3 regions of the Peribacillus sp. NPDC097197 genome follow, and region 1 is predicted to be linked to each of the others. Evidence: a T-box and tRNA genes for the amino acid it is inferred to sense, from the RefSeq annotation. Region 1 holds a T-box; the other regions hold tRNA genes.
What was found. A T-box is a leader RNA that pairs with one kind of tRNA and senses whether it is charged. The one in region 1 lies ahead of serS (serine--tRNA ligase), so its partner is inferred to be a tRNA-Ser.

Region 1 (2,240 bases):
GCTGAAGTTCCGAGATGGAAAAGAGTATTCTAATTTCAACTGGATGTTACCTGGTCTAATTTTTGAATATGAGGGTGTAGATGGACTTAAAACAGGTTCTACAGACTACGCTGGTTACGCTCATACGGGCACAGTCATCCGAGATGGGCAGCGTTATATAACGGTAGTGATGAAATCCACTACTAAAAACGAACGTTTTGCCGATAGCACTAAGCTGATGAATTATGCATACAGTACATTTAAAAAAGAAAAAGTCCTTCCTGCTAATTACGAAGTAAAAGGTAGCAAGAGCCTGGCTGTCGTGAAAGGGAAGGAAGACAGCATTAAAGTTCAATCTAAGAAAGCGATTGAAATGCTAGTCGAAAACGGCGAAAAAGATCAATATAATACTAAAGTTGTAGTTGATAAAAGCAAGTTGAATAAAGATGGTAAGTTAACAGCCCCAATCAAAAAAGGGGAGAAGCTGGGTTATATCGCTGTAACTCCTAAGCAGGGTGAAGATTATGGATTTATTAACAGTGATACAGCGAAAGTCGATTTAGTGGCTGCTGAAACTGTTGATAAAGCTAACTGGTTCGTATTATCAATGCGCGCAATCGGTGGATTCTTCGGTGATGTATGGAGCAGTGTAGCCTCTACGGTTAAAGGCTGGTTTTAATTTTCGTGTATAAAATGGTTGCGTAATGTGTAAAATTATAGTACATTATGGAAAACAATTTGATTTCGAGAAAACCATGACAGGAAAAAGTAATAAGTGCTTCTTTCTTAAGAGAGCCGGTGGCTGGTGCAAATCGGTGTGAGAGTCTTATGAATCCCTCCTGGAGTAAAGTATGGAACGCCTTTACTAGGTTAGTAATTACTTTCGGCTAAAAGCCGTTATCGTGATAAGTGGAAGGTGTTTTTTCGTACACCTTTAACTAGGGTGGCAACGCGGGTTAACTCTCGTCCCTTCTTCAGGGGACGGGAGTTTTTTGCGTTCTCGAGTAAAATCATCAGTAAATAAGGAGGAAATGTAATGTTGGACTTGAAATACGTAAGAAATAACTTTGAAGAGTTAAAGAATGTTTTGCAATTCAGGGGAGAAGATTTGACCGATTTGGGTAAATTCGAGGAACTGGACGTTAAACGCCGGTCTTTAATTGCGGATACAGAAAAGTTAAAAAGTAAACGAAATGAAGTATCTCAACAGGTAGCCGTTTTAAAACGGGAGAAGAAAGATGCAGACCAACTGATTACGGAGATGCGTCAGGTTGGCGATCAAATAAAGGGGTATGACGAAGAACTACGTGAAGTAGAAGCAAAATTAGAGAAGTTGCTCCTTTCTATACCGAATATTCCACATGAAAGTGTTCCAGTAGGAGAAACGGAAGACGATAACGTGGAAATTCGCAAATGGGGTGAATTGCCGGAATTCACATTCGAACCTAAGCCCCATTGGGATGTGGCTGGTGATCTAGGAATACTGGACTTCGAAAGAGCTGCGAAAGTGACGGGTAGTCGTTTTGTCTTTTATAGAGGTCTTGGTGCCCGTTTGGAACGTGCATTGATTAGCTTTATGCTGGATTTACATGTCGAAGAACATGGATATGAGGAAATGCTGCCTCCTTATATGGTCAATCGTGCAAGCATGACAGGTACAGGACAGCTGCCTAAGTTCGAGGAAGACGCATTCAGAATTGAAAGCGAGGATTATTTCTTGATTCCTACTGCGGAAGTACCGGTTACCAACTTCCATCGTGATGAAATCTTGAGTGCCGATGATCTGCCAATCAGCTATGCGGCATATAGTGCATCTTTCCGTTCAGAAGCAGGTTCTGCAGGCCGGGATACACGCGGGTTAATTCGCCAGCATCAATTCAACAAAGTGGAATTAGTTAAATTCGTGAAGCCGGAAGATTCATACGCAGAATTAGAAAAGCTTACAGGTCATGCCGAGAAAGTTCTTCAATTACTTGGATTGCCTTACCGAGTCCTGAGTATGTGTACGGGTGACCTTGGATTTACTGCCGCTAAAAAATATGACCTTGAAGTATGGATTCCAAGCTATGGAACCTACCGGGAAATCTCATCATGCAGTAACTTTGAGGCATTCCAGGCTAGACGGGCCAATATCCGATTCCGTCGTGAGGCGAAAGGCAAACCGGAACACGTTCATACATTGAATGGATCGGGTCTTGCCATTGGACGGACAGTAGCCGCTCTTTTGGAAAACTATCAACAGGAAGACGGCACGGTCATCA
Region 2 (2,240 bases), on a different contig from region 1:
AATGGTCGGGAAGACAGGATTCGAACCTGCGACCCCTTGGTCCCAAACCAAGTGCTCTACCAAGCTGAGCTACTTCCCGTAAAATATGGTGCGCCCGGCGGGAGTCGAACCTACAACCTTCTGATTCGTAGTCAGATGCTCTATCCAATTGAGCTACGGGCGCTAATTTCTATGATGTTATTGGTGCGGCCGAGAGGAGTCGAACCTCCACGGGGTTTCCCCCACTAGGCCCTCAACCTAGCGCGTCTGCCATTCCGCCACGACCGCGAAAGCGACTTCGTAAGTTTAACACCTTTTCAACTTGTTGTCAAGTAGAAAGTTATGCGGGTGAAGGGACTTGAACCCCCACGCCTTGCGGCGCCAGATCCTAAGTCTGGTGCGTCTGCCAATTCCGCCACACCCGCGTAATAAAATGAAAATGGTGAGCCATGAAGGATTCGAACCTTCGACCCTCTGATTAAAAGTCAGATGCTCTACCAACTGAGCTAATGGCTCTAAATGAAAATGGCTGGGCTAGAAGGGATCGAACCTTCGCATGACGGAATCAAAATCCGTTGCCTTACCGCTTGGCTATAGCCCATCAATCAAACTCATTAACAGCTAGGTTAATATTATATCACCATAACATCACTTTAGCAAGAGTTTATTTTAAAAAAATAATGGCGGTCCCGACGGGAATCGAACCCGCGATCTCCTGCGTGACAGGCAGGCATGTTAACCGCTACACCACGGGACCAGCAAAATAATGTTACAGTAAAAAGTGACCCATACGGGATTCGAACCCGTGTTACCGCCGTGAAAGGGCGGTGTCTTAACCGCTTGACCAATGGGCCTTAATTAAAATGTTTCTGGCGGAGAAGGAGGGATTTGAACCCTCGCGCCGCTCGCGCGACCTACACCCTTAGCAGGGGCGCCTCTTCAGCCTCTTGAGTACTTCCCCAAAAAATGGCTCCGCAGGTAGGACTCGAACCTACGACCGTTCGGTTAACAGCCGAATGCTCTACCACTGAGCTACTGCGGAATAGTGAAAGTTGGTTCCCTTTTTATGCTCAAGGACCTTAGTGGTTGTCGTGCAGAACAAGTTGTTATCTTGTCGACTCTTATGATTATAAAGAGGTTCAGAGTTAAAGTCAAGACATCTTTTTCTTTTTTTTATTTTTTTATTTCTTTTTCTTTAATCCCTTGGTAAATCAACGTTCCTCGGCACTTTCCACAGACAAATCTCGAAGTATCAATTCTTTTTTTTCTTAAATATACCTGCTGACATTGTGCACATATATATTGAATTGTATTCCTTTTCCTCTTAACTTGATTCGAAGGCAAAGGCGAACAGAATCTTGGGGCTCCCGTTTTTTTGAGTAAATGCTTAAAGTCTGCATCCCGGTGCTGGTACCCTTTCTTCTCAAGATGGAGATGATAGTGACATAATTCATGTTTTATGATCCCAATCAATTCTTCCAAACCACGTTCCTCGAAATATTTCTTGTTTATTTCTATATTATGAGTACCAAGCAAGTACCTTCCACCTGTTGTGCGAAGTCGTGGGTTAAAACTAGCTTGATGCTTAAACTTCCTTTGAAAGTGATTCATCGAAATTTCCTCAACCAATTTTTGCAATTGTTGATTATCCATCTCCCACACTCCTTCCATGGTAACAAGACAACCTATTATAACATAGACTAATAAAACAACAGGAATCTTTGGGGAGGTTAGCGTTATGCCGAAATGGTTTCAAAACCAAATTAGAAGAGCTTTCTATGATAAGGATTATTATCAAGTGAAAATGTTGAATCAATGCTGGTTTTTTTATCAAAAAAAAGAAACGCTACATTTATGATCATGATTCTACTTACGTAGTGTTCGCTCTCCTATAAAAAAAACCCCTTCTAAAAAAGAAGGAGTCTTTTCATTCATTAATTTTGGTCCTTAGGTTGTAACATGGTCAGCGACACTCTCTGTTTTTGAGCATCAACTTGTTCCACCCAAACCGTTACTACGTCTCCGACAGCCACAACGTCCATCGGATTCTTTATAAAACGGTTACTAAGTTTGGAAATATGCACGAGTCCATCTTGTTTGACGCCAATGTCCACAAAAGCACCGAAGTCTACAACATTTCTCACCGTACCTTGTAGTTCCATGCCGGTCTTTAAATCTTCCATTTTCAAAACGTCCTTTTTAAGCAGAGGTTTTGAAAGCTCGTCTCTCGGATCTCTTCCCGGTTTGACCAAATCATCGAT
Region 3 (2,240 bases), on a different contig from region 1:
GTGATTTTTAATGAAATGGGGCCTTAGCTCAGCTGGGAGAGCGCCTGCCTTGCACGCAGGAGGTCAGCGGTTCGATCCCGCTAGGCTCCACCATTTTTTCAAAAAAGAAAACTTATATTATTTTGGCGGTGTAGCTCAGCTGGCTAGAGCGTACGGTTCATACCCGTGAGGTCGGGGGTTCGATCCCCTCCGCCGCTACCAATAAATATAAGGACCTTTAGCTCAGCTGGTTAGAGCAGACGGCTCATAACCGTCCGGTCGTAGGTTCGAGTCCTACAAGGTCCACCATAGAATTTTTTCTTAGCCACGGAGGTATACCCAAGTTCGGCTGAAGGGATCGGTCTTGAAAACCGACAGGGGAGTCAAATCCCGCGGGGGTTCGAATCCCTCTACCTCCTCCATTTTTTTTAAAAGCAACAAGTTGTTTTAAAACAACCTTACATATTAGGAAGTAAAAAAACTGTATTCATGAAAACTTGGTGCAAAATGATTCATTATTACCGTCGCGGGGTGGAGCAGTCCGGTAGCTCGTCGGGCTCATAACCCGAAGGTCGCAGGTTCAAATCCTGTCCCCGCAATCATTAGGTCCCGTGGTGTAGCGGTTAACATGCCTGCCTGTCACGCAGGAGATCGCGGGTTCGATTCCCGTCGGGACCGCCATTTTTTAGGCTCAGTAGCTCAGTCGGTAGAGCAAAGGACTGAAAATCCTTGTGTCGGCGGTTCGATTCCGTCCTGAGCCACCATTACAATTTCATATTACGGCGATTGTGGCGAAGTGGTTAACGCACCTGATTGTGGTTCAGGCATTCGTGGGTTCGATTCCCATCAGTCGCCCCATTTCGCGGGTGTAGTTTAGTGGTAAAACCTCAGCCTTCCAAGCTGATGATGAGGGTTCGATTCCCTTCACCCGCTCCAATATGGGCCTATAGCTCAGCTGGTTAGAGCGCACGCCTGATAAGCGTGAGGTCGATGGTTCGAGTCCATTTAGGCCCACCATATTTTATTGTTCCGCAGTAGCTCAGTGGTAGAGCATTCGGCTGTTAACCGAACGGTCGTAGGTTCGAGTCCTACCTGCGGAGCCATGGGGAAGTACTCAAGAGGCTGAAGAGGCGCCCCTGCTAAGGGTGTAGGTCGCGCGAGCGGCGCGAGGGTTCAAATCCCTCCTTCTCCGCCATTCGGCCCGTTGGTCAAGCGGTTAAGACACCGCCCTTTCACGGCGGTAACACGGGTTCGATTCCCGTACGGGTCATAAAAAGAAGCATACTTATGTATGCTTCTTTTTTATGACTGTTTTTCTTGAAGAGATGCGACAAGGTTGATGCAGTCTATTTACTTATTATAGATGTATTTAATCAATCCGATGTTTAATAAAGCTAATTCTATCTATTTAACCGATTGCGTAATGTGCATTCCTACCATAATGATCACTCCTATTCCTACTAATACTCTATCAATGTTAAGTTCGCTGAAGGCTGTGCAACAAAATAGCCTATTCCCCCCAGTGAAACAAACATTTCAGCAGCAATTACACCAACTAAGGACTGCCCGATTCCTAGACGTAATCCAGATACAATTTGGGGTAAAGAACCTGGAAGAGCGACCGTAAGGAAAGTTTGAAGCTGAGAAGCTCCGAAATTTGTACCATCCAGTAATTAGTCCGATGCCTATCCCTACGAAAGCAGCTAGAATGAATCCTACGAAAAAATTCTTAAGTGTGAATGCCAAATTTTCCAAAAGTACACCGCTTACAGCTAGTTGATATCCGACCTGTACCATTTGCAATGGAGAACTTAAAAATATAGGATTGATTACTCTAAATTGATAGAGTAACTCCCAAAAGTTGAGTACACTTAAGAAGCTAATCAAACCTATATAGGGTGGTCAGCTACATCGTAGGAGTCTTTTTTCTATAAGTTTGATGTTTCCCTCTATAAAGGAAGAGACCTTTTATTAGGATGGGCATATAATATGTCTTCCGTCACTGGACGGTATCTTAATTTATAGAATATATAGGAGCCTGTAATCCTTTTACAAAAAAAAGACCGCAAGTAAATTCAGAAGAATTTCTTGAGGTCTTTTTATATTTCACTTTTTACTCGAGATTTGCGTGTCGGCCATACATTTTATTCGTATCCAATCCCTTTTTATCCATTATCCTTAAAATGACGCTATCGAAGAAAAGTAAGAGAGTCTGCTCAAATAGAGAGCCCATCGGTTGGATTGTTTGGTAATCACCTTCC

Region 2: it encodes a tRNA-Ser, which carries the amino acid that the T-box ahead of serS (serine--tRNA ligase) is inferred to sense. The anticodon was not compared.
Region 3: it encodes a tRNA-Ser, which carries the amino acid that the T-box ahead of serS (serine--tRNA ligase) is inferred to sense. The anticodon was not compared.

Annotation. Positions count from the first base shown of each region.
Region 1 is NZ_JBNNST010000031.1:7,351-9,590, reverse strand. Features, by position in the region: gene ACQKL6_RS20660 (D-alanyl-D-alanine carboxypeptidase family protein) at 1-658, shown strand, start outside; T-box leader at 726-953, shown strand; gene serS (serine--tRNA ligase) at 1,016-2,240, shown strand, end outside.
Region 2 is NZ_JBNNST010000027.1:275-2,514, forward strand. Features, by position in the region: tRNA gene ACQKL6_RS20165 (tRNA-Pro) at 3-79, opposite strand; tRNA gene ACQKL6_RS20170 (tRNA-Arg) at 87-163, opposite strand; tRNA gene ACQKL6_RS20175 (tRNA-Leu) at 182-267, opposite strand; tRNA gene ACQKL6_RS20180 (tRNA-Leu) at 323-404, opposite strand; tRNA gene ACQKL6_RS20185 (tRNA-Lys) at 420-495, opposite strand; tRNA gene ACQKL6_RS20190 (tRNA-Gln) at 506-580, opposite strand; tRNA gene ACQKL6_RS20195 (tRNA-Asp) at 661-736, opposite strand; tRNA gene ACQKL6_RS20200 (tRNA-Glu) at 762-833, opposite strand; tRNA gene ACQKL6_RS20205 (tRNA-Ser) at 850-940, opposite strand; tRNA gene ACQKL6_RS20210 (tRNA-Asn) at 947-1,021, opposite strand; gene ACQKL6_RS20215 (SprT family protein) at 1,153-1,632, opposite strand; gene cmpA (cortex morphogenetic protein CmpA) at 1,718-1,837, shown strand; gene ACQKL6_RS20225 (Tex family protein) at 1,914-2,240, opposite strand, start outside.
Region 3 is NZ_JBNNST010000007.1:1,049-3,288, forward strand. Features, by position in the region: tRNA gene ACQKL6_RS10740 (tRNA-Ala) at 18-93, shown strand; tRNA gene ACQKL6_RS10745 (tRNA-Met) at 125-201, shown strand; tRNA gene ACQKL6_RS10750 (tRNA-Ile) at 212-288, shown strand; tRNA gene ACQKL6_RS10755 (tRNA-Ser) at 309-401, shown strand; tRNA gene ACQKL6_RS10760 (tRNA-Met) at 505-578, shown strand; tRNA gene ACQKL6_RS10765 (tRNA-Asp) at 585-660, shown strand; tRNA gene ACQKL6_RS10770 (tRNA-Phe) at 668-743, shown strand; tRNA gene ACQKL6_RS10775 (tRNA-His) at 762-837, shown strand; tRNA gene ACQKL6_RS10780 (tRNA-Gly) at 842-915, shown strand; tRNA gene ACQKL6_RS10785 (tRNA-Ile) at 920-996, shown strand; tRNA gene ACQKL6_RS10790 (tRNA-Asn) at 1,008-1,082, shown strand; tRNA gene ACQKL6_RS10795 (tRNA-Ser) at 1,084-1,174, shown strand; tRNA gene ACQKL6_RS10800 (tRNA-Glu) at 1,178-1,249, shown strand; gene ACQKL6_RS10805 (ABC transporter permease subunit) at 1,440-1,649, opposite strand; gene hxlB (6-phospho-3-hexuloisomerase) at 2,093-2,240, opposite strand, start outside.